Regions from separate parts of the Paraburkholderia sp. BL23I1N1 genome, predicted to be linked through region 1. Evidence: riboswitches for the same ligand, from Rfam matches in the RefSeq annotation. Region 1 holds a riboswitch; each other region holds the start of a gene.
The links. Region 1 has a riboswitch for cobalamin ahead of B0G76_RS15330 (CbtB domain-containing protein). Riboswitches for the same ligand answer to the same signal wherever they lie in the genome.
Positions count from the first base shown of each region.

Region 2: another riboswitch for cobalamin. It lies ahead of cobW (cobalamin biosynthesis protein CobW); the one in region 1 lies ahead of B0G76_RS15330 (CbtB domain-containing protein).
Region 3: another riboswitch for cobalamin. It lies ahead of B0G76_RS39105 (TonB-dependent receptor); the one in region 1 lies ahead of B0G76_RS15330 (CbtB domain-containing protein).

Region 1 covers NZ_RAPV01000001.1:3,292,181-3,299,988, reverse strand. Annotated here, with positions in the region: gene B0G76_RS15360 (efflux RND transporter periplasmic adaptor subunit) at 1-986, opposite strand, end outside; gene B0G76_RS15355 (DUF1656 domain-containing protein) at 983-1,192, opposite strand; gene B0G76_RS15350 (FUSC family protein) at 1,238-3,340, opposite strand; gene B0G76_RS15345 (MarR family winged helix-turn-helix transcriptional regulator) at 3,347-3,808, opposite strand; gene B0G76_RS15340 (alpha/beta hydrolase) at 4,032-5,117, shown strand; gene B0G76_RS15335 (histidine phosphatase family protein) at 5,161-5,739, opposite strand; cobalamin riboswitch at 5,797-5,936, shown strand; gene B0G76_RS15330 (CbtB domain-containing protein) at 5,979-6,200, shown strand; gene B0G76_RS15325 (CbtA family protein) at 6,212-6,958, shown strand; gene B0G76_RS43800 (RHS repeat domain-containing protein) at 7,558-7,808, shown strand, end outside.
Region 2 covers NZ_RAPV01000001.1:5,730,163-5,737,970, reverse strand. Annotated here, with positions in the region: gene cobO (cob(I)yrinic acid a,c-diamide adenosyltransferase) at 1-125, opposite strand, end outside; gene B0G76_RS26835 (cobalamin biosynthesis protein) at 122-640, opposite strand; gene cobA (uroporphyrinogen-III C-methyltransferase) at 637-1,398, opposite strand; cobalamin riboswitch at 1,742-2,022, shown strand; gene cobW (cobalamin biosynthesis protein CobW) at 2,238-3,338, shown strand; gene cobN (cobaltochelatase subunit CobN) at 3,345-7,145, shown strand; gene B0G76_RS26815 (ATP-binding protein) at 7,142-7,808, shown strand, end outside.
Region 3 covers NZ_RAPV01000002.1:1,432,116-1,439,923, forward strand. Annotated here, with positions in the region: gene B0G76_RS39070 (LysR family transcriptional regulator) at 89-1,051, shown strand; gene lgt (prolipoprotein diacylglyceryl transferase) at 1,209-2,114, shown strand; gene B0G76_RS39080 (SIMPL domain-containing protein) at 2,240-2,971, opposite strand; gene B0G76_RS39085 (EVE domain-containing protein) at 3,168-3,626, opposite strand; RNA gene ssrS (6S RNA) at 3,722-3,903, opposite strand; gene B0G76_RS39095 (cell division protein ZapA) at 4,014-4,328, opposite strand; gene B0G76_RS39100 (ATPase) at 4,325-4,681, opposite strand; cobalamin riboswitch at 4,889-5,144, shown strand; partial or broken gene B0G76_RS39105 (TonB-dependent receptor) at 5,265-5,678, shown strand; gene B0G76_RS39110 (FecCD family ABC transporter permease) at 5,850-6,884, shown strand; gene B0G76_RS39115 (ABC transporter ATP-binding protein) at 6,881-7,720, shown strand; gene cobT (nicotinate-nucleotide--dimethylbenzimidazole phosphoribosyltransferase) at 7,757-7,808, shown strand, end outside.

The DNA of each region.
Region 1 (7,808 bases):
GCGCCCGAGATGACGGCAGCAGATGCCGGTTGCGCAACAGAAGCAGCAGACGTAGCCGAAGCCGACGACGCATCCACCGCGCCCGAAGCGCCCGCAGCCGGACGCGGCTTGCCGGTCGGCGACAGATCGCGCACCGACACCGTCGCCGTGCGTCCGGCGATCAGGCGGAAGTCGGCGGGAACTTCGTCGAGCGCAACGCGCACGGGAATCCGCTGCGCGAGCCGCACCCAACTGAACGCCGGATTCACGTTCGGCAGCAGATTCGATCCTTGCGTGCGGTCGCGATCTTCAATCCCCGCGACGATGCTTTGCACGTGACCGCGCAGCACCTTCGGCTCGCCCATCACCTGGATATCGACTCGCTGACCGATGTCGATGCCGCGCATCTTGGTTTCTTCGAAATAACCGTCGACGCGGAACGAATGCATATCCACCACCGCCAGCACCGCCCGGCCCGCCGAGACGAACTCTCCGGTACGCGGCGCGCGGTCGTTCAGATAACCGTCGACCGGACTCACGATCGTGGTGCGTTGCAGATTGAGCCTGGCGGTATCGATCGCGACGTTCGCATCGGCGAGTGCGGCTTCCGCCGTTTCGACACGCGAGCGGCTTTCTTCGGCGACCTCCGCGGCGACGAGGTTGCCGAGCTTGCGATTGCGCACGTCTTCGCGGCGCGCCTGATCGAGCGTGGCGCGGCGTTGCTGCGCGGTGGCCTGAGCCTGACGCAGAGCGAGCGCATAGCGGGCCTGGTCGATCACGAACAGCACCTGGCCTTGCTTGACCTGCTGGTTGTCGGCCACCTCGACCGACGAGATCAGCCCAGAGATATCCGGCGCGACCTGGATCACGTCGGCGCGCACGTGGCCGTCGCGGGTCCACGGGGCGAACATGTAATAGGCGACCAGTTTCCACAGCACGAAGGCTGCCACCACGACGACGATCAGGGTCAGCAGGATTTGACCGACGGAGAACCAGGTTTTTTTCACGTTATTAGTCTGTGCGAAACAACGACGACAAGGCCCAGCACCAGCACATAGATGCCGAGATCGAGGATGGAACGGTGCCAGACGAAGCGGTAAAAACCGACGCGCGCGAGCACCGTGCGGATGGCCAGGTTGATCAGATAGGCGACGAACATCAGCACGAGCACGGCCGGCACGAACACGCCGAAGATATCGATTTCACCGATCATCGCGGGAACCGGGAAAGAGGTGGATCGGGTTGTGAGACGGGCGCATCAGGCGGCGGCCTCCGGTTCGGGCGGCGTCGGCGTGACTAGCGTGGCCGGAAACAGCGAAAGACGCAAGCCGACCAGCGCGTGCAACGCGTCGCGCAATCGGCGCGCCGAGAGTTGCGAAGTCGCGCTCGGGGCGCCGGCGTTGGCGACCCCTTGTGCGGTGACGCGCACCACGGCTGCGTCGATCGACGACATCAGGCTCGCCGGGACCGGTTGGCGCGCGTGCAGGTCGATGCAGGTTTCGTAGTATTGACGCACGTCTTCGAGGACATAGTCGATCGCGGCCGGCGCTTCGCCGCCGAGTTTGCGCATCGCGCGGCGCAGATCGAGCGCGTTGAAGGCGATGCGCAAATCGCGAAAACTTTCGATCGACGGATGGCGATGGTCGTCCGTCGCGGCAAGGCGCGGGATCAACTGCATCAGCCGGTCGAGCATGCGCGCGGCGAGATTGCGCGGGTCTTCGATGGTTCGTGTGGACGCGGTCAGCGCCACGTCGGCCCAGCTCGAACGCAACAGCCGGGAGGCAGCGAGTTCAGCGCCGAACGGCCGCGTCGCGCGGGTCCACAAATACGCATAGAGCAAGCCTGCGAGGCCGGCGAGATTGCTGTTCAGGAAGATCAGGAAGTCGGCCGAGTAGGCGTCCTGAATGCTGATGAAGGTGGCGGTATTCACGGCCACGAGCACGGTCACCATATTGAACTGCGGACGCGGGATCAGCGTGCCGACCAGAATGAACGGCGCGGCGAACAGAACGACGAGCATCGGGAAATCATGCACATGCGGCAGCACGGCGAACAGATAGATGCCGGCGGCCACCACGCTGACCGCCGTGGCGATGAAGAACTTGAACACCAGGGGCGCGGGTTCGTCGAGCGCCGCGAAGAAGCAGCAGGCGACCGCCGCCAGCGTCACCGCACTGGCGCCGTCCGCCCAGCCCGAGCTGATCCACAGACTGCACGCGAGGACGACCGCGGCGCCTGCTGAAACCGCCGAAAACAGCATGATGCCGCGGTCGAAAAACCGCTCGGTGCCGCCCAGCCGCCAATGGCGAAACCGCGGCCGCCACGAACCTTCTTCGCGCGTGATGATGATGCGCAGCGACCGGCAGTCCTGCCAGACGTCGATCACCTGTTTCATACGCCACAGCGCGTTCGAAAGCAGCGCGACGTCCCAGGCCGCCAGCGCGGCCGGCGGCGGCTGCATGGCGGCGATGCGCTCGCGTAACGCGTTGGCTTCCGGGTCGGGGTGATAGCCCTCGCTGACTGCGGGAAGCGGCGCATTGAACCACTTGATGACGTCGTTGAGCAACGCTTCGAGACCCTCTGGCCAGGTCTGGCGACCGCTGTTGTAGAGGGCGACCAGCGGATCGGCCAGCGCAGACATCATCGGCAGCAGCAGCTGCATGCGCCCGCGCAGCTCGTGGGTACGTGCCAGGATGTCCGGCCGGGTGTGGTCGTAGGCAAGCTGGCTCAGCAGCAGTTCCAGACCGTTGATCGTGGTCGCGATCCGCTGGCGAGCCCCCGAGATCGCCGCGCCCGCGATGCGGCCTGACAGTGTTTCGCTCGCATAGAACGCGGCATCGCGAAACCACGCGTCGGTCCGCTCGATGATGGTGGGCGCGAGTCGGCTAGGAAACAGTGAACTACCGACGATGCTCGCGCACACGATGCCTAGCAAGATCTCTTCGGTGCGGCTGATCGCGAGATCGAACACGCCGCCTGGATTGGTGACCGAGGGCAGGGCGATGATCGGCATGGTGTAGGCCGCCAGCATGAACACGTAGCTGCGCGCGGTGCGGTCGGCCACCGCCAGATACAGCAGCGCGCCGGTCCACAGCGCGACGACCACGCTGAACAGATAGGGCGATTCGACGAACGGCGGCACCAGCAGCACTGCGGCCGACGCGCCGAGCGCGGTGCCGAGCGCACGATAAAGCGCCTTGGAGCGGGTCGCGCCAACAAACGGATTCGATACGATGTAGACGGTGGCCATCGCCCAATACGGGCGCGGCAGCTCGAGCGAAAGACCGATGTAGAGCGCGATCATCGCCGCGGCAAACGTCTTGACGGAGAACAACCAGTCGCGGATGGAGGGATAGACCATAAGCGCTTACTCGGCATCCCCGGCGTTGTGCGGCGCAGGTGCTTCGGCCGTGAACGCGGCCAGCACCCGCAGGGTCGCTTCGAGATCGCTGCGCGAGATGCCTTTCAAAGCTTGCGCCCGCAACGTATTGAGCTCTCCTTCCATTTTCGCGGTGACGGCGCGGCCTTCGTCGGTGAGTACGACGGTCTTGGCGCGCCGGTCTTCGGGATCTTCGTCGCGGCGCATCAGGCCGGCCGCGCACAGTTGATCGAGCAGCCGCACGAGTGAGGGCCCTTCAATACCGATGTGATCGGCCAGCGTGACCTGCCGCACCGCTTCGCCAATCCGGCTGGCGGTGAGTAGCGGCGTGGCGCACGCTTCGGAGACGTTAAAGGCCGCGAGTACGCCATGGCTCGTGCGCCGCCATTTTCTGGCGGCGACGACCAGGGTGCTGCTGACGGTGCGGCGCAAGGCATCGAGATTCGACATGGCCGGTATTGTATTTCGAAAATATTCGTTAGCAAACTATTGAATTGTGAGTTTTGTGCGGATGGGCTTTGCAGCAGCCTGCCGCTGCAATGTGACAACATCGATGTTGAACAACGCGTGACGCTTGGCCTTCGCCGCCGGTTTTGAGCTTCGATGCTCTTCAACGACGGATTCGGCAATGCGCCGCGTTCAAGATAGAGCACCGTGATCAGGAGCGGCCTGCATGACATTCAATCTTTCACGACGTTTGGCGATGGGGTGCGCGGTAGCCGGTGCCGCTATGTTGGCATTGCTAGCGCAATCGGCATTCGCGGTGCATACCCACGATGCCCACGAGTCTCATCTGAAACCGGTGGCGACGATCTCGGATATACGGTTCGCGATCGACACGCCGCAAGGGCAAGCTGAATTCCCGCTGTATCTCTCGAAGGATTGGAACGTCGCGCAACCGCAGGTGACGCGTGCGGTGATCGTGATTCACGGCAAATTGCGCAACGCGGACGTGTACTTCCGCACTGCGCAGAATGCACGCGACGCCGCTCACGTGGACCCCGACAGCACGCTCCTGATCGCGCCACAGTTCCTCGCCACGCTCGACACACGCGAGCATCACGAACCGGCCGATCTGCTGCGCTGGAAGGGCGACGCGTGGATGGGCGGCGAAGCGGCGCGGGCACCGCTGCCCATCAGTTCATACGAAGTGCTGGACGCGATTGTTACGCGCCTCGCGGATCGCAAGCAGTTTCCGAATCTGCAGCACGTTGTGTTCGCGGGACATTCGGGCGGCGGACAGGTAGTGCAGCGTTACGCTGTGGCGGCGCGCAACATCGACGTGCTGACTAGTGAAGGCATCGACGTGCGCTACGTGGTGGCGAGCCCGTTGACGTATGCGTATTTCGATGCGCAACGGCCGAATGCGCAAGGCGTGGCGGCGCCGTTCGACGCCGCGCAATGCGTTGGCTTCAATCAATGGAAATACGGCATGGACAATCGGCCTTTGTACCTCGACGACCGCTCGCCCGCGCAACTCGAAGCGACGTATGTGTCGCGACGGATCGACAACCTGGTCGGTGGCGCGGACGACGATCCGCAGCAAAGCGCCCTCGATAGAACCTGTGCTGCCGAAGCGCAGGGTCCGCAGCGCGACGCGCGTGCGGAAGCGTATTACCGGTATATCCAGGCGCGTCATCCGGAAGGGCTGAAGCAGAGCTTTCATATCGTGCCGGGTGTGGGCCATGACGGCGCGCGCATGCTGACGTCGGTCTGTGCGCTGTCGGCGATATTTGACACCCGGGGATGTGAGCAATGAGTGAGGCGTTGTTGGTCGGGTGCGGCAGACATCGCGGCCGCCGTTACCGTGACGCCGGCCACCATGTCCAGCCGCGTTGCGAGCGTCGCAACTCGACCACCGAGAGTGGTGCGATCTCGATGCGCGGAAACACGGCCGGCAACGCTCCGAGTGCATGAACAATGGCGGCCCTGATTACCGGCGCGTGCGTGGCGGCGACGATATTTTGCGTTGTACGAGTTGGCACGCCGCTCAACGTATCGAGCCACTGTCCTATCCGCTTCACGAGTCGAGTGAATGACTCGCCGCCATGCGCGGCAGCGTCGGGATCGTGCGTCCATGCGGCGAGGTCTTGCGGCGCTTCGACGGCGAGATCGGCGAGGCGGCGGCCATGCCATCGACCGTAGTCCATATCTGCCAGCTCCTCGTGGACGGTTGCAACGAGGCCCAAGGCCGACGCCGTCTCACGTGCGCAAACCGCAGGGCTGACGAAAGCCGCCGCGTCGTCCGGAATCGACAGACGCGCACGCGCGGCGCCTGCTTCGGCGAGGCCGCGTGCGTCGAGCGGATCGTCGGCGGGGAAGCGTGCCGCCCGCATCGCCGCGGTCGATGCGTGGCTGATCAGTAACAGCCGTGTGTCCATTCAGTTGATTCCATCATAAAGGCCGGACTGAAGCAGGAGGCGTGCGACCATGCTTTGCCTTGCCGGGAGGCAAAGTTTAGCGCGTAGAATAGCGACACTGCGAAGCACGGAAGCCGGTGAGAGCCCGGCGCGGTCGCGCCACTGTAATCGGTATTTACAAGCCGAAAGCCAGACCTGAGCTTTGCACCATCCCTCTTCAATCGACTATCGGGGCGCGTTACCCCCAGGAGATGTCCATTATGTCCAACGCTGTTTTCGATTCCGCGACTCAGCCTGTCGCCCAACCCACGCCGATTCCGCTGCGTGAACTGCTGCCCTGGATCGTGTTCGGCGGTTTGCTGCTGTTGCTCGCGATTTATTTCGTGGGTGCCGAAGAAGGCGCCACGTCTCTGGTGCCTGGCATGTATGTGCACGAATTCGTGCACGACGGCCGCCATCTGCTCGGCTTTCCCTGCCACTAACGGAGTCGAACATGGTTGGTAAATTGTTGGTACGCGGGATGCTTGCAGGCATCGCCGCGGGGTTGCTCACGTTCGGCTTCGCCAAATTGGTGGGCGAACCGCAGGTTGATCAGGCGATCTCTTTCGAGGAAAAGGCCGATGCCGCCAAAGGCGACGCGCCCGAACCCGAACTGGTGAGCCGCGGCACGCAAGCGGGCTTGGGATTGTTGACGGGCGTCGTGACGTATGGCGCCGCGTTCGGTGGGCTGTTCTCATTGGTGTTCGCGTTTGCGTACGGCCGCGTCGGCGCATTGAGTGCGCGCGCCTTGTCCGCATGGCTGGCGCTTGGCGCGTTTATCACGCTGGTGATCGTTCCAAACATCAAATATCCGGCGAATCCACCCTCGGTGGGCGACCCGGAGACGATCGGGATGCGGACCGGCTTATTCTTCCTGATGATCGCAATCTCAATCGCTGCGATGGTGTTCTCCCTGAAGGTGCGGCGCCGCGCTGCATTGAAACTGGGTGCGTGGAATGGCTCGATCGTGGCCGGTGTGCTGTTTGTCGTGATCATTGCGGCCGTGCAACTGTCGATGCCCGTGATCAACGAAGTGCCGGCGGCCTTCCCGGCGGTACTGTTGTGGAAGTTCCGCGTTGCCGCGATCGGGATGCAGGTGATTATGTGGACGACCATTGGGCTGCTGTTTGGCGCTATGGTTGAGCGGAGCAAACTGATGGCTTCCGCGGAACGTGGTGTGGCGAAGTCTGCTTATCTTTGATGTGAGAGGTGAGGCGGCGTAGGTTGCCGCGAAGCCTTTTACTTTTTGGCGCGTGAGGCGTGACCGTTCATGCGGTCACGCCGACGTGCAGCGCAACAGAAACCAAATACATCAAGTACTTGGCGTGCTTGCCAGAATGTTATCCACAGGCTTGCGAACAAAAACTGGGGATAACTTTGCGGCCGCCGTTCGGACGGCTAGCCGGTGAGGTTTGGCCCGGTTTTTGACGGGGCTGATTTTTGAAATCGCACTTGGTATTGCGATTAATCTCGTAGCGCTTTCTTGCGCTACTCATCTCCCTTTCGGGCGACGCTCTACGCGGCCCTTCTCTTCCCTTCCAATCTGCCTTGGTTTGGGTGCCAGCGTCCAATTACTTCACGTACGGGTATCCAGCGTCTGACGTTCCAGTTTTTTTCACTGCGATGCGTTGATGACTGACGAGCTCTTTCGTAAATCCCTACGGACTGCGTAAGGGGCGTGACAGTAACGTTTGTACAGACACAGGGAAAATGTAATTTTAGGAATTGTCGGATAGCGACGATGGAATGCTCCTTATAGGGTGCTTGGGCTTCAAACAAGTACAACCAATAAGGATGACTATGAAAAACAAAAGAATCAATGAGGGACCGGCGGGCATGGCGGCCCGCCTGCTGGCCGCATTCATGCTGCTTATGGTCGCGTTCGGTGCAAACGCGGCCGAATACATGCAATGCATGCAGACGTATCAGAAGTCCCTCGGGATTCCCGGCACTCCGACCTGCGCTGTCCAGGTCGCAGGAACATCGCCTATGTCGACGGGTGCTGACGACCCGTATGGCCCAATGAATTACTACAACTGTCCTAATGCATC
Region 2 (7,808 bases), 2.4 Mb from region 1:
CCTTTACCGGTGCCGGTGTTGACGATCAGCAGGCCTTTTTCGACGGTGGCGCTAGCCTGTTTTTTCTCGTGGCCTTCGCGCCGGCGTTCGGTCATGCGTTGATGCGATTCGGGATCGGTCTTCATGAAGGGTCCTGTTCTTGAGGGGCGTGGTTTGTCTGTGCGCGGACGGGCTGGGCGGTGGTCGAGGCTATCGCTACCGTGATGCCGTCGTGGATCGTTTTGCGTACGAGCAGCCGCGCGTCGGCGGCGTTGGGCGCAATCGATCCTTGAGCTGAGGCGACTAATGCAACCGGTGCATGCGCCCCAAGACGCGCGCTGGTCGGATCAGATCTTTCGGCCGCCGCGGCGAGCAACGCGCAAGGCTCGCAGACACCGTCGATGCCGAGATGCTCGCGTGCGGCTGCCGACGGATCGTCCACGGAAATCGCCGCAATCTGCGCGCGGCTGAACAGCTTAAGCGGTAGCGCGTGACGTGCGCAGAATTCGAGCAGGCCGGCTTCGTGCGCTTTGGTTTCGATCGAGGCAATCGCGCCGATTTCATCAAATGCGTGTGAGCCGAGCGCGGCACGCACAGCGGTTTCTATCTGCTCGGCCGAGCTATGCAAGCGACAACCGATGCCGACGGCGAGTGTTTTCATTGCGTGTCCAGCGCGCCGACCGCACCAGTTTTCACAGCATCCCGCGCCAAAGCCAGCGACGCCACGCCACCGATCACCACGATCGCCGGCGAGCCGAGTCCGGCGCGCGAGACCGCATTCGCGAACTCGCCGAGTTGCGCAAGCGCATGCCGTTGCTCGGGACGCGTGGCCGATTCGATCGCCGCACACGGTGTGTCGGCGCTCATGCCGGCGGCGAGCAACGCACCGGCGATATCGTTCAGCCGACGCATGCCCATGTAAATCACTAGCGTCATGCGTGTGGCAACGAGCGCGGCCCAGTCCGGTTCGCCGCTGCCGGCGCCGTGTCCGGTGACGAACACCACGCCTTGCGCGTAATCGCGATGCGTCACGGGAATACCGATTGCCGCGGGCGCCGCAATCCCGGCGGTGATGCCGTTGATCACCTCCACGCTAATGCCCGCTGCACGCAGCGCCTGCTGTTCTTCGCCACCACGGCCGAACACGAACGGATCGCCGCCTTTCAAACGCGCGACGCTGCGCCCGGCCTTGGCGTGCTCGAGCATCTGCGCGACGATGCCGTCCTGCGGCGTCGACGGATGCCCGCCACGTTTGCCGACGTACACGACCTGCGCATCGGCGCGCGCGAACTGCAGCACGTCGGGGTTCACCAGATCGTCGACCAGCACCACATCGGCTTGCGCGAGAGCGCGCGTTGCCTTGAGCGTCATCAGTTCGACATCGCCGGGGCCAGCGCCGATCAGCCAGGCGCGGCTCATCGCGGCGTGCACGGCGCGCGCCATGTCGTGACAAGCGGGAGCGGGTGAGGCGCGAGGAGGCTGGGGGCGGCGGATATTGAGGTCATGCGGCGCTACGGATTATTTGTCAGACAGTGGCATCAAAAACGCATGCGCGATGCGAAAGCACCGCGGGTCGCTTACCGTTGCAGGGACAGCACAGGTCGAGCGCGGCGAGCGCAGCCTGTTTCCCGTTTAACTGCACATGCGAGCGCATAGGTGGGCGCCAAATGCGCGCATACGATAGCACAGGGCAGGCCGCGCCGGCACTGCGGAAAGGCCCTGCCGCGCCCCGCGTTTCCTTGACGGCACAGGGCGCTCGGCCTAAACTCGCACGCACTTTGGTGCTCGTGTGCGCGCTCGTGCGCATGCAGTTAAACGGGAAACAGGGGGCCCACCTGCAACGGACCGGGCCAACCTGTGCTGCCCCCGCAACGGTAAGCGAAAAGCGGTGTCGGGTTGATTGCCTGGCGCCGCGGAGCCGGCTTCGATGTCCACGCGCAAGGCCGCGTCGGCATATAACCACTGGGCGAGAAACCACTCGTCCGGGAAGGGGAAGCGGCGCTTTCGCCAGCCCGGATACCGGCCAGACTACGAAGAACGACCTCCGCGGGGATGCGGTGGCGCGTTCATGACCTCATTCCCGTTTTCTGTTTTTCTGTTGCTTTGGCAACGCCGTTATTCGTCCCCGTGTGTGGTTTTTGTCGTGACCTGGTCGTTGCTTGGCGCATGCGCCTCGTTGCCCCGGCCTATAGAGACAAACGAGACAAACGCGCGGACGCGTCGGTGTGCATGTGCAACTCCTACGGATGGACCTCACGATGCAAACTCAAATGCGCAAGATCCCCGTCACCATCGTCACGGGCTTTCTCGGCAGCGGCAAGACCACCCTGCTGCGGCACATTCTTCAGCATGCGGGCGGCAAGCGCATCGCGGTGATCGTCAACGAGTTCGGCGAACTCGGCATCGACGGGGAAATCCTCAAGGGCTGCGGCATCGGCTGCGATGAAAACGGCGTCGAAACTGAAGGCCAACTGTATGAACTCGCGAACGGCTGTCTGTGCTGCACCGTGCAGGAAGAGTTTTTCCCGGTGATGGAAAAGTTGGTTGAGCGCCGCGAGCAGATCGATCACGTGCTGATCGAAACCTCCGGTCTCGCGTTGCCGAAGCCGCTGGTACAGGCGTTCAACTGGCCGCAGATCAAAAACAGCTTTACCGTCGACGCAGTCGTCACCGTGGTTGACGGCCCGGCTGCGGCGAGCGGCCAGTTCGCCGACAATCCGGTCGCCGTGGATGCGCAGCGCAAGGCCGATCCGAATCTCGATCACGAATCGCCGCTGCACGAATTGTTCGAAGATCAATTATCGGCAGCCGATCTGGTGATTCTGAACAAGACGGATTTGCTCGACGAATCGCATCAAGCGGCTGTCGAAGCCGTCATCCGCGAAGAAATTCCGCCTCAAGTGAAGATCGTGCGCGCGCAGATGGGCCAGCTCGATCTGCATACGTTGCTGGGTCTCGAAGCGGCTTCTGAAGAAACGATCCACTTGCGCCACGATCACCACGGTTCGGCTGAGGATGCCGATCACCATCACGACGAATTCGATTCGGTCGTGGTGCACGCGAATGTTGCGTCGCGCGAGGCTGTGATCGCAGCGTTGCAAGGGCTTGTCGAAACGAACACGATTTACCGCGTCAAAGGTTTCGCGGCGTTGCCGGGCGCGGCGATGCGTCTGGTGATCCAGGGCGTGGGCCGACGTTTCGATAGTTACTTCGACCGGCGCTGGCAGGCGGGCGAAGCTGGCGAAGGGCAGCAAAGCCGCTTCGTCCTGATCGGCGAGGACATCGACCAGGCCGCGCTGCAACACGCATTCGACGCCGCCTTGGGCGCCGTGGCGAACGCCCAGCCGCAACAGGCGTAAACGGTCATGCATCTGCTGCGCACCACGCCGGGCGGTTTTGTCGACGATACGCAAGGCGTGATCCGTATTGATCAGCGGCCCGCCGATATCGTGGTGCTCAGTTCCGCCGATACCACGCTGTCGCTGCTCGCGAGCGTGTTTCCTCGTCTGGGCGAGGGGTTTCCGAGCGTGCGGCTCGCGAACGTCACGTATTTGCGGCAGCCGGCCTCGGTCGATTTCTACGTCGAAGACGTGTTGCAGCATGCGCGTGTCGTGGTGGTCGATCATCTCGGCGGTGAGGCGTACTGGCCGTACGGAATCGAACAGGTGGTCGCCCTCGCCGAACGCAAGCAGCAGACGCTCGCGATGTTCTCCGGCGATCTGCAGGAAGATCCGAACCTGCTCGCGCGCAGTACCGCGGACGCCGATCTGTGTCATCAGCTATGGCGCTATCTGCGTGAAGGCGGCCCGAAGAATGCCGAGGCGTTTCTGCGCTGCATCGCGTACCGCTCGCTTGGCTGGGGGCGCGAGCCTGCGCCGCCGCGCGCACTGCCTGCCGCCACGCTCTACCATCCCGAACGCGATACGCCGACGGTGGCCGACTGGCAGGCGCGCTGGCGTCGGGGCGCGCCGGTCGCTGCAATTCTGTTCTACAAGGCGCATCTGCAAGCGGCTAATACAGTCGTGTTCGACGCCCTTATCGATGCGCTCGAAGCACAAGGGCTAAATCCGCTGCCGATCGCGATTACCTCGCTGAAAGACGCGATGAGCCGCGACGTTGTGCAACAGTTATGCGCGCAGCACGACGTCGCGCTGGTGCTGAATACAACCGCATTCGCTGCGTTCGCCATCGACGATCCCGAACCGCTCGCGCTCGCCGGCGACGCACCGGTGATGCAGGTGATCCTGAGCGGCGGCAATCGCGAAGATTGGGTCAAGGACAATCAAGGCCTCAACTCGCGCGACATCGCCATGCATATCGCGCTGCCTGAAGTGGACGGACGCATCATCACGCGGGCGATCAGCTTCAAGGGCCTCGCCTATCGCTGCCCGCACACCGAAGTCGATGTGGTCCGCTATCAACCGGACCTCGAACGCGTCGGTTTTCTGGCCGAACTGAGCCGCCGCTGGTGCCGCCTGCGCACGCTCGACAACACGCAGAAGAAACTCGCGCTGATCCTCGCCAACTATCCGATGAGCGAAGGGCGGATCGGCAATGGCGTGGGGCTCGATACGCCGGCATCGGTGGTCGGCATTCTGTCCATGCTGCGCGATGGGGGTTACCGGTTAGGCGATTTGGCCGCCGATGGCGACGCGCTGTTGAAGAAACTGACCGAAGGCGTGACCAATGATCCGGTTGTACGTGACTTGCGGCCGGCGTTGCAAAGCCTCGCACTCGACGACTATCTCGTGTATTTCAACGCGTTGCCCGCGGAAGCCCGCCATGCGCTGAACGGACGCTGGGGTTCGCCCGAGCAGGATCCGACGTTGCGGCGCGGCCGCTTCATGATCGCGGGGTGGCGCTGCGGCCAGGTGTTCGTCGGTATTCAGCCTTCGCGCTCGCGCGAGCAGGGCGATTACGCGAGCTATCACGACGCTGAACTCGTGCCGCCTCATGCGTATCTGGCGTTCTATTTCTGGCTGCGTCATCAATTCGGCATCGACGCGGTCGTACATGTTGGCAAGCACGGCAATCTCGAATGGCTGCCGGGCAAGAGCGTCGCGTTGAGCGATGCCTGCTGGCCCGATCTGATTCTGGGGCCGATGCCGCATCTGTATCCGTTCATCGTCAACGATCCGGGCGAGGGCAGTCAGGCGAAGCGCCGCGCGCAGGCTGTAATCATCGATCACCTGATGCCGCCGCTCACGCGCGCCGAAACGTACGGGCCGTTGCAGGACCTCGAACGCCAGGTCGACGAATACTATGAAGCGCTGATGGTCGATCCGCGCCGCTCGAAGCTGTTGAGGCGCACCATTCTTGCGGCGATCGTCGAACATAAGCTGCATCACGAGCTCAGTTTCACGGAACCGAACGGCCAGGACGATGAAGACGCGCTGCTGACGCGCGTCGATGCCTGGCTGTGCGAGTTGAAGGAGGCGCAGATTCGCGATGGGTTGCACACGTTTGGGCAATCGCCCGCCGGAGTGCAGCGGCGCGATACGTTGCTGGCTTTGGGACGCTTTCCGGTCGGCGATGGCCAGGGCGGCAAGGCCGGTTTGATCGATGCGTTGGCGCGCGATTTGCAAATGGATCATCTGTTCGACCCGCTGTCGGTGGATTGGTCGGCGGCGTGGGAGGGTCCTCGTCCTGACGTGTTGCAGCAGGTGAGCGACGCGCCGTGGCGACACTGTGGCGATACACGCGAGCGTTTGGAGCTGCTGGCGGCCGAGATGTTGCGTGGCGTGTGTGGTGATGAAACATCCGACACGGCGCCCGCGAGCGGGGCGTTGCCCCAGGCCGAACGTGTGATCGAACGCCTGCGTAACGACGTCTTGCCGCGGCTCGACGCTTGCGGTCCGCAGGAAATGCTGAACCTGAAGCGCGGCCTCGAAGGGCGGTTCGTGCCGCCGGGTCCGAGCGGTTCGCCTTCGCGTGGACGGCCCGACGTGCTGCCCACCGGCCGCAACTTCTATTCGGTCGATACGCGCGCCATTCCGACGCAAGCGGCGTGGTCGCTCGGTTTGAAATCCGCGCAGCAATTGATCGAACGGCATTTGCAGGAAAAAGGCGACTATCCGCGCGCAATCGGGCTCTCGGTATGGGGCACCGCAACCATGCGCACCGGCGGCGACGACGTCGCCCAGGCACTCGCTTTACTCGGCGTGCGGCCGAAGTGGGCGCCTGGCAGTCATCGCGTCACCGACTTCGAGATCATGCCGATCGAGGTATTCGACCGGCCCCGCATCGACGTCACGTTGCGCGTGTCCGGCTTTTTCCGCGATGCCTTCGCGAACGTGATGCATCTGTTCGATGCTGCCGTGCAGGCGGTGGCCGAACTCGACGAGCCCGAAGACCTGAACCCGATCCGCGCACGCGTGCTGCGCGAACGCGACGCGCTGATTGCGCGCGGCATGGACGCCACCGAGGCACGCAAGCGCGCCGGATGGCGCGTGTTCAGTGCGCGACCCGGCGCGTATGGCGCGGGCTTACAGGACATGATCGACTCGCAGCAGTGGCAAACCGACGCCGATCTCGCGAACGCCTATCAGGCGTGGGGCGGATACGCGTACGCGCAGAAAAGCGCCGGCGAAGAAGCGCGCCATGCATTCGGCACGCGTCTCGCCGCGATGGACGTCGTGCTGCAGAACCAGGACAACCGCGAGCACGACCTGCTCGATTCGAACGACTATTACCAGTTCCAGGGCGGCATGGCCGCGGCAGTGCGGCACCTGGCGGGCGATCAGCCTCAGATCTATCACGCCGATCACAGCAACCCGGCCGCGCCGCGCGTGCGTACGCTGCATGAAGAGATCGCGCGTGTGATCCGCTCGCGGGTGGTCAATCCGAAATGGCTCGACGGCGTGAAGCGTCACGGCTACAAAGGCGCCGCCGAAATCGCCGCGACGGTCGACTATCTCTACGGCTACGATGCAACCGCGCGCATGATCGCCGATCATCAATATGCGCTTGTCACCGATGCTTATCTGAACGACGCCGATACGCGCGAGTTCTTGCAGCGGCACAATCCGCACGCCATGCATTCGATCTGCGAGCGTCTGCTCGAAGCGATGCAGCGCGGATTGTGGCAGGCGCCCGGCGACTATCGCGCGCAAGTTGAACAGCATCTGCTTGCGAGCGAGCAGCAGATCGAAGGAATGCAAACATGAACGCTGCGACCCAACGGCCCGTTTTTCCCTTTGCTGCGCTGATCGGCCAGACGCCGTTGCAGCAGGCGTTATTGCTGGCCGCGATCGATCCGGGTCTGGGCGGCGTGCTGGTGAGCGGGCCGCGCGGCACGGCGAAATCGACCGCGGCGCGCGCGCTCGCCGAGTTGCTGCCGGAAGGGCAACTGGTGAATTTGCCGCTCGGCGCGAGTGAAGACCGTTTGATCGGCACGCTCGATATCGAAACCGTGTTGCGCGACGGCTCCGTGCGCTTTTCGCCTGGCTTGCTTGCGAAAGCGCATCGCGGTGTGCTGTATGTCGATGAAGTGAATCTGCTGCCCGACGCGCTCGTCGATGCGTTGCTCGATGCCGCCGCCAGTGGCGTGAATACCGTCGAACGCGATGGTGTCTCGCATAGTCACGATGCGAGCTTTGCGCTGATCGGCACGATGAATCCAGAAGAAGGAGAGCTGCGGCCGCAACTGATCGATCGATTTGGAATAATGGTCGAGTTGCAGAACTGTTTTGAGCCGCAGGTGCGTCAGCAGATCGTCAAGGCACGTCTGGCGTTCGATCTCGATCCGCAGGGTTTTCGTGCTGGCTATATGCACCAACAGGGAACATATGTTCAGCGGATTCGTGCGGCGCGTGAAGCACTGCCGCAAC
Region 3 (7,808 bases), on a different contig from region 1:
TTCCGACGCGTCGCGCAAGGATGCAGTTTTGCGAAGCGCGTGTCCAATATATTATTCAGGCTCGATTAGGTCGTAAAATGTATTAATCATGTTGCCTGCCATTCCTGACCTGCGCCAGTTGCGCTATTTCGTGACCGTCGCCGAAGAAAAACACTTCGGGCGCGCGGCCGCGCGCCTTTCCATGACGCAGCCGCCGTTGTCGCAAGCGATTCGGGCGCTGGAGGAAACACTTGGCGTCGAGTTGTTCGCGCGCACCAAGCGCTCGGTCGAACTCACGCCGGTGGGCGCCGATCTGTTGCCGGAGGTTCAGCGCCTGCTGGCGGGCGCCGAGGGCCTACGGCCGCTGGCGCAAAGCCTCGCGCGAGGCGAGGCGGGGGTGCTCTCGCTGGCCTTCGTCTCGACAGCCGATTACGGACTTTTGCCGCTGTTGCTGCGCGATTTTGGCGCAAGCCACCCGCGGGTGCGTCTCGAACTGACCGAAGCCACCAGCGACGTGCAGGTCGACGAACTGGTGGCCGGGCGCATCGATGCGGGTCTCGTGATCGCGCCGCTGCCGTCGCGCCATGCCACCCAGCTCTCGTGGCTGCCGATCGCCCGCGAGCCGCTGGTGATCGCGATGTCGACGGAAATGGCGGCGCGCGTGAGCAGCGCCGCGGGGTCGAATGCTAACCCGCATGCCGAGTGGCTGGACATGCCGATCAGCCTGCGCGACGTCGCCGACGAACCGCTCGTGATCTTCCCAAGACGTTTGGCGCCAGGCTTTTATGACATCATTATGGATTGCTACGGCGTCGCAGGCCTTGCGCCCCGGGTCGGCCAGGAGGCGATTCAGATGCAGACGATCGTGAGTCTCGTGTCGGCCGGCATGGGCGTCGCACTGGTGCCGCAATCGTTGCGTAACCTTCGCCGCACCGGCGTCGTGTACCGGCCGCTCTCCGAATCGGTGCCGGCGATCGAGACGGGGCTGGTCTGGCGCACGGCGGAGGTGAGCCCGGTGTTGGCCGGCTTCATCGAGATCGTGCGAGCGCATGCGGCCACCGTCGCGGCGTAATACGTTGCACGGCATGTCGAGTCTTGACACCGCCGCGAACGCATTGCAAATCGAACCGTCCAATGCATGCGCCGCATGGTGTGCAAACCGCCGGCTGCTACATGATGAAAACCGACTAGAAATCCGCTTCTGAACCTGAACTGCCCATAACAACACGATGCTCATTCACCCGAATTTCGACCCCGTTGCCATTCATCTGGGGCCGCTCGCAGTGCGCTGGTATGGACTGATGTACCTCGTTGCGTTTATCGCGGCGATCGTCGTCGGCCGGCTGCGGCTGCGTTTGCCGTACGTCGCCGCGCAAGGCTGGACCGTTAAAGATATCGACGACATGCTGTTTTACGGCGTGCTCGGAACGATTCTCGGCGGCCGGCTCGGCTATGTGCTGTTCTATAAGGCGAGTTTTTACTTCGCGCATCCGCTCGACATATTCAAGGTGTGGGAAGGCGGCATGTCGTTTCACGGCGGCTTCCTCGGCGTGACGCTGGCAATGGTGCTGTTCGCGTTCCAGCGCAAACGCTCGTGGCTGCAAGTCACCGATTTCGTTGCGCCAATGGTGCCAACCGGGCTCGCGGCCGGGCGTCTCGGCAACTTCATCAATGGCGAGTTGTGGGGCCGTGTGACCGATCCGTCGGCGCCGTGGGCGATGCTGTTTCCAGGTGCAGCGCCGGACGACGCCACCTGGCTTGCTGCACATCCGCAACTGGCCGCGCAATGGCATCTGAACGAAGTGTTCGCGCAATATCACATGCTGCCGCGTCATCCGTCGGAGTTGTATGAAATTGCGCTGGAAGGCGTGGCGCTGTTTTTCGTGCTGATCTTCTTCTCGCGCAAACCCAAGCCGATGGGCGCGATTTCCGCGGTGTTCCTGATCGGCTACGGCCTCGCGCGTTTCACGGTGGAATTCGCACGTGAGCCGGACGACTTCCTTGGGTTGCTCGCAATGGGCCTCTCAATGGGCCAATGGCTCTCGCTGCCAATGATTCTCGCGGGCATCGGCATGCTGGTGTGGTCCTATCGCCGTGCGCGGCGTCAATCGTCGCACGCGGTCGGCGCGAACTGAGCGCTACGTTTTATCGTAGTGGTCAGCCAATGAAAAAAGCCACGGCATGCCGTGGCTTTTTCCTTTACAGCGGTACTTCACGCCTGCCGTACTTCAGGCTAGCGGTAATTCAAGCATTAGCCACGTTACTTCATCTGCACCGAGCCCGACACGTTGACCGTCACGGTCGACGTACCGCCTTCGATCGGCACCGGCGCGGATGCCTTGGCATCGGCGCCCATGGCGCGCGCGCTCATCATCATCATCGGACGCGGCATGACACCGTTGTGCCCGACGTTGACTTCACGAATCGAATAGCTGTTATAGCCGAACGCCTGCGCCGACGAAGCGGCCTGCTCGCGGAACGACTTGATGGCTTCGCCGGTGAGCTTCTGCTCCGCGGCGCGCTGCGCTTCAGGCGATAACGAGAACTGCACGTTGCCGACCTGCATGATCGATGCCATCTGGCCCGCGAGTTTCGACGCCGCGGCGAAGTCGTGCGATTCGAGCACGACTTCCGTACGGCCGCGCCATGCGGAAATGCGGCCGTCACGATCCGTAGACGGGAAGATCGAGAAGGAACCGGTGCGCGCCGTGACGCCGCTCACGCTCTTGGCTTTTTGCAGCGCCGCATCGGCGCGCTGATTCAGCGTGGCGGTGAGCGCGGACGGATCGCTCGCTTCCTGCTCGTAGAACAGCGTGATGTCGACGACGTCTTGCGGCACTTCAGCGCTGGCCTGTGCATTCAGCGACAGCACGCCCGCCGGCTGATAATGCGCCGCGTCTTGTGCGCGGGCCATGGCCGGCGTCAGCGCGAGCGCGGCAGGGGCGACGCATACGAGAGCGAGAGCGAGTGCACGTGCGGTGTTTTTCGTCATTCTTGGACTCCTTGCTAGAACAGGTTGTGCACGATTGGAGCGAACGTTATGCAATGGCACAACGTTTGCGAGTCCGTTAGGCGCTTGTAACCTGGGCTTGGTTCCCTAATTTGACGTTTGCTCAACGTTTGCCTTCATCCGCGCGCGGATTTGAGCATAACTCAAGCAACAACGCTCCACATGTCCGTAGGCAACGTCAAACAAGACGTTTGGTGATGAAGCGCCATTCGGCTTCGGTCACCGGCGTGATCGACAGGCGATTGCCTTTGACGAGCACGCGCATGTCCTTCAATTCTTCATGCTCGCGCAGCGCGGCGAGCGGAATCAACGGAATCTTCTTCTTGAACACCACGTCGACGAGTAGCCAGCGCGGCGTTTCCTGCGTCGATTTCGCGTCGTAGTAGGGGCTTTTCTTGTCGAACTGGGTCGGGTCCGGATAGGCGGTGGACGATACCTCCGCGAGCCCGGCGATGCCCGGCGCGGGGCAACTCGAGTGATAGAACAGCACGCCGTCGCCGACCTGCATCATGTCGCGCATGAAATTGCGTGCCTGATAGTTGCGCACGCCAGTCCACGGCAACGTGTGTTGCGGTGCCTGGGCGAGATGGTCGATGCTTGCTTCGTCCGGTTCGGACTTCATTAGCCAGTAGCGCATGAATCGAAGAGAACGTTAAAGGTTTGAGAATACAGAAGAAAAATCGAGGCCCAAAGAAAAACGGCACCGAACCGAAGTCCGATGCCGTCTTGAAGAAGGTCCCCGCCTTAGCCGCTAGGCCGGCATCCTGAACCGGGGGTTCAGAATTGGTCGCAGTTAGCAGCACTTCGGGTACATCAGACAGAGTGACGCGCACACCCGTGCTACAAATTTCCACAACCGTGCACATGGCATTGGTTCAAGGAATATATGACCTTGGCGAACCAGGCAGGGAGGTCAAACCGATTGAACTCAATCGTTTGCATGAGTCTTGGCTCATGCATTACGCTTGAATTCGCAGCCGATCTCAGGACCGGCCACTTGAGATTGTTCGAGACAGCTGGGTACTTACTGCGTGCTGTACTGCTGAATCACAGTGCCCAGTTGTTCGTTCATTTGGTGCATTGTACGCCGGATTTCTTCTGCGGGAAATGCTTCTCCGTGTCGCACGCTCGTTTGCAGCTTAAGCAGTTCCGATGCCAGCGACAGCGCAGCCATGACGGCAATGCGATCCGTGCCGCGCACGTTGCTGCTATTGCGGATCTTCGACATCTCGGCGTCGACACGTGCCACCGCTTCAAGCAGCGCGCCTTCAGTTTCCGGCGAGCAGGCGAGGCGATAGGGCACGCCGAGAATCGATACTTCGATCTGCTTGGTGGTCATGCATTTTCTCCATGGCGGGTGACGTCGCTCTCCGCTTCGACCTCATGCGGGGCGGCCTCGAGCAGATCGAGCTGATTGTCCGGCTCGTTGTGCGCGCGGGCCCGCGGCAACTTTTCGAGGATCGCATTCAGGCGTACCTGTGCGTCGTCGATCTTGGCCGACAGCGCGTCGCGTTCCGCTTGAAGTGCATCGCGCTCCTCGCGCATCAAGTCGAGCTCGGTGCGCGTGGCCTCTGCTTCCGCACGCGTTTGGGCGAGCAGATTTTCGAGCGCGAGCCGCGCTTCATTGTGGCGTTGGCTGATCGCAATCAGCTTGCCGATATTCTGTGAAAGTGATTCGAGTTCGGTGAGCATCTGCTGCGTCCTCTAAAGACATTGCATTTTAGCGCGGAATGTCGCAGGTTCCGACAATTGTCTCGTTTCGAGACGTAACAACATCGCAATGTGCAGGCTTTTATCGACCATATGATGAAAAGCAAGCCGCGCATCGGACAATAACCTGCACTTAACAGAACAGATTGCGCACGGATTAACCATTCTTGACGGACCCGAATGCCGCTCCTAAACTGCACGCACTCTGGTGCCCGCGCGCACTTTTCCACAGTGCGTGCAGTTAAACGGGAAGCAGGGCGCGCCTCGCCTGAACGCGCGAACCTGCGCTGCCCCCGCAACGGTAAGCGACCGCATTCGTCATGCAGGTCGATCCCGATCGCGTGTTTGAAGCTGAACACGCGAGTGTGCCACTGCGCGTCACGCGTGGGAAGGCGGGATCGATGTGTCGTCAGCCCGGATACCGGCCAGAGGGAGAGGCTCGTCCGCACGCAAACGTAAAACAGCGCGGGTGCCTCGTTACGCGTCGGCCCGCGGGGAAGCGGGCCGCGCATGCTATCCACAGGAATGTCATCCCATGCTGTCCCCCATCGCGCGCGCGGCGTTGGTCGCGCAGATTCCGCTCGACCAGATCGATCACGTCGAAGTGGAAAACGGCAACGTGTCCGCGTTATACGGCTGCGGTGCAATTGGCGGCGTGGTACAGGTCTTCACGAAAGACGGCGGCGACCATCCGTCGCGCTTCAATTTTTCAGTGGGCTGCGGCAGCGATCACACGCAGACGCAGCAGAGCCTCGACTCGGATACGTTCGCGGCGCCCGACCGGCACATGGATTCGGGCTTTGTCGGTTATACGGGGCGCTTCGCACGCAACCAGATTCAGGCCAACGTTCGGCGCGATCAGTATTCCGATTTCGGCGGGGCGAACAGTTACTATCTTGGCTACGGCTTCGACATCACCGGGCACTGGAAGGCGACTGCAAGCTATTCGGATTCGTTCCGCGCGCCGAGCTTCGACGATCACGAAGGCGTGGTACGTCGCCGCGCAGATCCAGAACCTGTTGAACAAGGACTATGAAACGGTCTACTCGTATAACTCGCCGCGGCGCGGTGTGTATGTCACGGTTGGTTGCAGCAGCAGTGACGAACGTCCCTGCATGAGAACGCGTCGATGAACCGCGGCTCGAGTCCGATGCCCACGACCATGATGCGTGTGATGAGCGCGAAGCGCGCGGCCGCGATCTGGCTCGCGCTCGCGGGAATCGCACTGGCTGTGCTGATGGCGTCGCTTGCGCTCGGCAGCGTGTCGCTCGCACCCGGCCGCGTGATGGCGGCGCTGCTGCCGTCGCACGCGGCGCATGTTGAGTCCGCCGATCTTGCGGGTGAGATCGTGCGCAGGCTGCGGTTGCCGCGTGCGCTGGCCGGCTTCGCGTGCGGCGCGTTGCTTGCGCTCGCCGGTGCGTTGCTGCAAGTGCTGTTGCGCAACCCGTTGGCCGAACCCTACGTATTAGGTGTGTCGGGCGGCGCGGCGACGTTCGCGCTGGTCGCGATGATCGCCGGTTGCGCGTGGTGGATCGTCGACGCCAGCGCGTTCGCCGGCGCCTTCGTGTCGATCCTGCTGGTGCTCGGCCTCGCACGCCGCGAGTTGTGGCGCGGCGAGCCGCAGGATACGTCGCCGCGTTTGCTGTTGACCGGCGCGGTGATCGCGGCCGGTTGGGGCGCTGTCATTACGTTGCTGCTCAACCTCGCGCCGGACAACCGGCTGCGCGGCATGCTGTTCTGGCTAACCGGCGATCTGAACGGCGGCACGATGCCATGGGCGGCGCTCGCGGCGCTCGTCGTTGTACTCGTGGCGATCGTGCCCACTGCGCCGCGTCTGAACGTGCTGCTGCGAGGCGACGCCGCTGCGCAGGCGCTTGGCGTCGCCGTGATGCCGCTGCGCTTGCGCGTGTATCTTGTGGCGTCACTCGCCGCTGCTGCTGCGGTGACGACGGCAGGCACGGTCGGTTTTGTCGGCCTCGTGGTGCCGCATATGTTGCGGCTCGCGTTCGGCAACGATCAACGCATGCTGCTGCCGGCCGCGGCGCTCGGCGGTGGTGTCGCGGTGATGGGCGCGGACCTGATCGCACGGACCGTGATTGCGCCGGCGCAATTGCCGGTCGGCGTGATCACGTCGATCGTCGGCGTGCCGGTGTTTCTGTGGATGCTGTTGCGCAGGCGCCGATGATGAACGCACACAACGCACCGCATGCGGCGCTCAGCGCGCAACGCCTGACCTTGCGCGCGGGCACGCGTACCTTGCTCGACGCATTTACGCATACGTTCTACGCAGGCGAGATCTGGTGTATCGCCGGACCGAACGGCGCAGGCAAGACGACCTTGTTATCGACGCTCGCTGGTCTGGCGCAACCGTCGGCGGGCCATGTCGAACTCGACGGCGTGCGTCTTGCCGACTGGCAGCCATTGCCGCTTGCACAGCGTCGCGCGCTGATGCCGCAAAGCGCAGCGGACGCTTTCAGCGCGAGCGTGCTCGACATTGTGATGCTGAACCGCTTTCCGCATCTGACCGGCTGGGGGTGGGAGGGCGAGGCCGATCGTGCTGCCGCGCATGCCGCGCTGGACGGTTTGGGCCTCGCCGTATTTGCTGCGCGCGACGTGCTATCGCTCTCGGGCGGCGAACGTCAACGCGTGGCGCTGGCGGCGGTACTGTGCCAGGAGGCGCCGTTGTTGCTGCTCGACGAACCGCTCTCGCATCTGGACCTGCACCACCAGATCGACTGCCTGGAGGCGCTGACTGCCTGGACGCACGAGCCTCGGCGTACAGTGATGTTTTCGTGCCACGATTTGAACCTCGCGCGCCGCTTCGCGACGCATGCGCTGCTGCTCGACGGCAACGGCGGCGCATATGCCGGACCGGTGCACGATGTGCTGACGCCCACGCTGACGAGTCGCGCGTTCGGCTACCCGTTGATTCTGATTCGCGACGGCGAGCATGAGGCGTTGATTCCCGCGCCGCGCTCGCGTCACGAATCGCCTGCGGCCGATGACACACCGGCAGGCTAGGCGCTTCATCAAACACCCTCTCTTTTAGAAACGTCTATGACTTCTTTGCCAGGTTTGCCGGGATTGACCGAAGTCGAACCGCTCGATC